One region of the Staphylococcus kloosii genome, then DNA from elsewhere that is predicted to be linked to it. Evidence: riboswitches for the same ligand, from Rfam matches in the RefSeq annotation. Region 1 holds a riboswitch; the other holds the start of a gene.
The links. A riboswitch is a leader RNA that binds a small molecule or an ion and turns the genes downstream of it on or off. The one in region 1 is predicted to bind thiamine pyrophosphate.
Positions count from the first base shown of each region.

Region 2: linked by a shared signal. The riboswitch ahead of C7J89_RS03105 (thiamine phosphate synthase) and the one ahead of C7J89_RS10340 (ECF transporter S component) in region 1 are both predicted to bind thiamine pyrophosphate.

Region 1 covers NZ_CP027846.1:2,088,809-2,092,031, forward strand. Annotated here, with positions in the region: gene auxA (lipoteichoic acid stability factor AuxA) at 1-908, opposite strand, end outside; gene graF (glycopeptide resistance-associated protein GraF) at 1,181-1,315, shown strand; TPP riboswitch at 1,397-1,497, shown strand; gene C7J89_RS10340 (ECF transporter S component) at 1,587-2,162, shown strand; gene C7J89_RS10345 (ABC transporter ATP-binding protein) at 2,175-3,223, shown strand, end outside.
Region 2 covers NZ_CP027846.1:659,795-663,017, reverse strand. Annotated here, with positions in the region: gene C7J89_RS03120 (thiazole synthase) at 1-78, opposite strand, end outside; gene thiS (sulfur carrier protein ThiS) at 80-280, opposite strand; gene C7J89_RS03110 (NAD(P)/FAD-dependent oxidoreductase) at 264-1,382, opposite strand; gene C7J89_RS03105 (thiamine phosphate synthase) at 1,375-1,959, opposite strand; TPP riboswitch at 2,041-2,150, opposite strand; gene xylB (xylulokinase) at 2,242-3,223, opposite strand, start outside.

The DNA.
Region 1 (3,223 bases):
TTTGGTTTCTTCATCCAATTTGGTACGTCATCTTCTTGAATGTCTATAATTTCTTTCCATTTGTTTATAACTTTATCTTTCTTATCGCGCATTTTTTGTAAATCAACACTTCTACGTGTTTTACGAGTAAATTCAGTTGTTCTATCTTGAAAGTTTTTCCAATGTTCTTTTGTTTGGTTTGTCATAGAATCTTTACTCATACGAGAAAGTTCTGGTTCTTCTTCACCTAATTCTTGTTTAGTAAGCGGAAGTGATCTTCTTAAAAACAAGAAATTCCATATAGACATTTGACCTAATACCCACATGATTAAAAAGAAAGTATTAATACTCAAAATATCTATTGATAAGATTTCATCGCTGTCTATACGACTATATAGAACGATTTGCGTCAATAGATAAACAATGCCATAACTAAAAATTATCCATAGATAGTGATACTTGCGGTGATTAGGATTCAATTCGTCTTTATAAACGATATATCCTATATGAATAGCGAATGGCACTATAAATAGTACTGCAAAGAAGCTATAAATTTGAGTCATTAAAATTATTGTTATTAGGAAATATAAAATACCTACTACTAAGAAGAATATTGAAATATCATAATCATATTTAGTCGTGCGATATAATGTAAAACCTAAGTAAATAACTAAAGCACCAAATAGAATAATTATAATTGCACTAACAATTGGGAAACTACCTATATAATTACTCGTTACCCTAATAATTTCACCGAAAAATGCATTGATAAAGTCCCAAACATTATGAATATGTAAATCTATCTTATCTTTGCCATTAAGTTTATTAATTAATGATAAATTAAGTAATATAATGACACTTATTAAAATAGACACTATACCAATTACATAGCTATATAATATTTCGGCGTGTTTTTTCAAAAACGACATACCATTCACCTCAAAGTTATTATATACGAACTTAAGAATCTTGTCTTTAATTAAACCGATAAATAAGTCTATAGTATGATATAAAATACACACATTAGACTTTCCACAGTTTGCTTTATTTTAAACAAACTTCAATTACTTAAGAATACCTTATTTATACGATTTCTTGCAACAATATTATAATTAATTTGTTTTAAATTTTGTGGAGGAGGTAAACACATCTGTATAACAACTTTATATAGTAAAAACCCTAAATTGAGGAGTGGTTACCTATGAGTAAAGAAGAAATGCACAAAGACTTAGCTGAACAAGCAAAAAACGCTGAAAATGAATTAAAAGACAAAAACGAAAACAGTACTGATAATCACGAAGAAACGATGAAAAATATTCAAGACTTATACGAATAAGGATGTAATGAGATAAATTTTCATTTACAACCTTGACAAACGACATTAAAAGGCATACATTAAGGTTAAATTAAAACTTAATATACGCACTAGGGGTGTTTTGTAACTGAGATGAGGATTACCTCAAACCCTTTGAACCTGATCTAGATGAGACTAGCGTAGGAAAGTGTACAATTATAATTATTAATTTATTAATGTTTTTGTATAATTATGCCTATAATTACGCACAACTTCTAGTGAGGTTGTGCGTTTTTTTATGGAGGAATGTTATATGTCAAAAGGTTTAAAACTATCAGAAATACTCGTTACGATACTTATTGCTATCGTCTTTTCAATTATTTATAATATTTGGAATTTCGTTTATAAAGCATTTCAAGTATCTGGTCTTCATATAGAAGAAATTACTTATGGTGCTTGGTTTATGGCTGCAGTAGTAGCTTATCTTATTATTCCAAAAGCCGGTATTGCTTTATTAGCTGAATTTGCAGCTGGTGCTGGTGAAACTATTATTATGGGTCGTTTCGATATTGCTACAATGATTTACGCATTTGTACAAGGGTTAGCATGTGAAATTATATTTGCTATTTTTAGATATAAATCTCGCAAAGCTATCGTTGCCATTTTAGCTGGTTTATTAACTGCAATTTCAACATTACCATTAGACTTTGCTTATGGTTACCTAGCATCACTTACAAGCTGGAACTTAATACTATATATTGTTTTTCGTTTATTAGGCGGCATATTAGTTGCCGGACTACTCTCTTATTATATAGTTAAGGCGCTCGATCAAACAGGTGTTACTAGATTATTTAGACCCTCATCAAAAGAAGATTACGATAATTTATAAGGAGCGTTGCACGTGTTAGTAGCAAAAAATTTACGCCTAAAATACCCAAACGCCAACAAAAAGATTTTTGATGGGTTAGATATAACGATAAAGGATCAAGAAAAAGTCCTATTATTAGGTCCATCAGGTTCAGGGAAAAGTACACTATTGAATGTACTTAGCGGTATAGTACCTGACTTGATAGAACTGCCCCTAAAATATGATCAACTAGATAGAGATTTAAATAGTGGTGTTATTTTTCAAGACCCTGACACCCAATTTTGTATGCCAAAAGTCTATGAAGAATTAGCTTTTATTTTAGAAAACAGACAAGTTCCTACAGATCAAATGGATGAAGAGATATTAAAAGCATTGCAATCTGTTGGTTTGTCTGTTGATAAAGATCAGTATGTAAATCAATTAAGTGGAGGCATGAAACAAAAATTAGCAATTGCAGAAACGTTATTACAAAATGCCAATACCTTATTTCTAGATGAACCTACTGCTATGTTAGACGTTGAAGCGACCGAAGCACTTTGGTCTAAAATTAAATCATTATGGACTAATCAAACAGTGCTTATTGTCGAACATAAAGTAGCTCATATATGGGAACACATAGATAGAGTAATTTTATTCGATTATGATGGAAATATTATTGCAGATGAACAACCACACACCATATTAACTAACTATGAACATCTACTAACTGAATATGGTGTGTGGCACCCTAAAGCTTGGGATTATGCACCTAAACCTATCACACAGCCTACTTTAGAAAAGTCAGACTATCAACTTCGTATAGAACAATGCACGATAAAAAGAGACAAAAGAGCGTTGATTAAAGTCAATGAATTAACGATAAATCAAGGTGAGTGGATTACAATCACCGGAGCTAATGGTAGTGGAAAAACTTCCCTACTAGAATCTTTAATGCAACTTATTCAATATGAAGGGAAAATGTATTTTAACAATAAACTTATCCGCAAGATAAAAGATGTTGCACACCATGCCTTTTTAGTTTATCAAAATCCAGAATTACAATTTATTACTAATTCTGTTTACAATGAAATATATGTTCAATA
Region 2 (3,223 bases), 1.2 Mb from region 1:
TTGTATTGTTTCATTTTCAAATTTACCAGTACCTAGCAATAATCTTGATTTTATTTCAAATTGTCCAATTTTAAACATATTAACCGCCTCCAACGAATTCTAATAACTCTAATTTGTCATTTGCTGAAACTACTTGTGATGCAAATGCGTCTTGCTTAATTAACTTGCTATTATGTTCAACAATAACGCGTTGTTCATCTATTTCGAGTTGTTGCAATAATTCTAATAATGTTAATTGTTCACCAAATTTAAATGTGTCACCATTAATCATGACTTCCATTTAACACACATCCTTTTACTGTAAAATCATTTAATATCTGCGGTTTTATATTTGTTAGCATCCATTTACTCATAAGTTCACCGACTATTGGAGATAATAAAATGCCGTTACGATAATGACCGGTAATAACAAATAATCCTTCGTCCACTTCGTCCATAATTGGAATTTCATTGGCAATATGCGGACGAACGCCTGACCATTCCTTTAATTTACGAGCATATTTTAGTTTCGGTATATGATGAGTAGCGCTATTAATTAACCAATCAACACCACGTTGTGAGACACCCACCGAATAGTCATCAAAATAACTTGTAGCACCAATAAGCACTCTATTTTTATTTTTCGGAACTAAGTAGCAACCATTTGTCATAAATATTGTCGACTGCAAACCCAAACCTTCTTGTTCCATCAATATAACCTCGCCTTTTACACCTGTTAATTGACGATCTTTTAATTGTGCTTGCACTAATTTATGACTCCATGCACCACCTGCAACGACAACTTTTGGAGCGTAATAATCACCTTTATTCGTCATTACTTTATATATTCCTTTGCCTTTTTTAATTGCCAATACTTCTGTATGTTGTATACGTTCAATGTTATTCACTTTTAACGATTGATACAAAGCCTTTGTATACTTATTCGCATTTATTTGGTGATCATTAGGAATATACAATGCCATGATCTCTTCAATATTAAGATTATTACCTGTTAAGCGATGCGCTTCTTGTTGTTCTAACAATCTTACATCAGGATTAACACGTGATAAAAAGTTATGTTGCGCTATCACTTTGTTATTGTCTTGAGCTTTATAGGCTAATTTAATCAATCCTGTTTCTTTATATTCAATATCACATCCAACTTCCGAGAGCAGCTGGTCGCTCAACTGTTTGAAATATTGCTGTGATTCCAAAGCCAAGCGATACGTCGGACTATCTTTAGAAAACTCATTTTGCGCGCCTAACATACCACCTGCCTTATAAGAAGCATGCATGCCGTCAATGTCTCTATCAATAATGCCTATATTCAACTTATGATGTTTTAAATTACGCGCGACAGACATGCCCATCACACCGGAACCGATAATGAGTACATCAAACATAATTTGACCACTCCTCTATAAATTTTCGTAAAGTTTGGTTATCACTGTTATAAAATAATGAAATACCAGCGATGCCAGCAAAACCTCGTGGCAATTGCGCTATAGTACGAAGATTTATGCCACCAAGCGCAATAACTTTAATTTCTTTGTTTAGTACTTGCGTAATTTCGCGTTGCGACCTAGGTTCTTGATGTGGTTTGGACGATGTAGGAAAAACATGACCAAACAATACATAATCACATTGCTGTTGTTCTGCATAAATGACACTTTCTTCACTGTGTGTAGACATGCTTACTATTGCTTGAGGATGTTGAGTTTTAAAATTTTTTAGTGCACTATGATATTCACTGAAATGGATAGACGTCATAGCGCAAGCAATAAATACATCTACATTACTATGCACAGTTAATTTATCTTTACTAATACCATGTTCAATAGCTGCTGTTATCCAATCTATCAGTTGAGACGTCGTCATAGGGGTACGTATAATTAAGTGATCGTAATATTCTAAAATGGATTTGTAATGTTCAATATCTAGCTGATTTAATATTTTGTATGGCGTGATAGCTACAAACATTGGTATTCACCTCTATATAAAATAAAAAAAACGTTATTTTTCTGGATAGAAAAATAACGTTTATAGTCAAATATAAAAATCGTCTAAGTAACGCCACTTTCCTACGCCAGTATGAACTGGATCAGGTTCGGGGAATTTCGAAATGACGATTTCGATCTCAGCCTTTTAAAAAGGCACTTCCAGTGGTTTATATAAAATTGTTAATTTTTGTGTTGTGAAAATCAATGAATCAATAACGTTAATGTAACTCAAGTTTTTAGAAATTGCAAACTACTTTGTAAATTAATGATGTGCATTTTCTTTAGTTAACTCAAGTAACTTTTTAGTTAGAGGTTGCGTTTGATTATAGACTGCTTTATATACATCAAAATAACTTTGGTAAGCAACATGACGTTCTTTATCGGGCTCAAATATTTTATCTTTATGGATGAAATGTTCAACACATGAGGCGATGTCATCATACCATTTCAAACCTGTAGCAGCGATCATTGCTGCACCCATAGATGGCCCTTCTTCATGTTTTAATTTATATACTTTCGCATTAAATACATCAGCTTGCAATTGTAACCAGAAATCACTTTTCGCACCACCACCAATAGCTACAACTTCTGTTATGTGCTTACCTTGCGTACGCAAATAAGCTATAGACTCGTATAACGAATAAGTAATGCCTTCGACGACTGCACGAGCCATGTCACCAAATGAATGCATGCCACTTAATCCAATAAAACTACCACGAATATTGGCATCTCCATGCGGCGTGCGTTCACCGGTTAAGTATGGTGCAAATATAAGTCCTTGAGCACCAACTTTAGATTGTTCGGCACATGACATAATTTCAGCAAAAGAATAATGTTGACCACAATGACGTTTAAACCAATTCAAACTATAACCAGCCGAGAGCGTCACACCCATAGCATACGATAAATTATTTACAGCATGTTTAAACATATGAATATTGTTACCATATACGGCATCTTGCTTTGCTTCACAAGATAAAATTACGCCTGATGTACCAATGCTACATAACGATTGATTAGGTTCAATGACACCTGCACCAATAGCCCCACAAGCATTATCACCACCGCCGGCAAACACTGCAACTTTATTCGTAATGCCTAGCTCTTCGGCAATAGACTGTTTCAAATAGCCTACTTGTGTATCCGAGGTAACGAGTGGTGGATAAATATTCGCAATATCAAATCGTCTGCCTACATCTTCTGACCATTTGTTCGTCACTGGATCTAATAATAATGTACTCGAC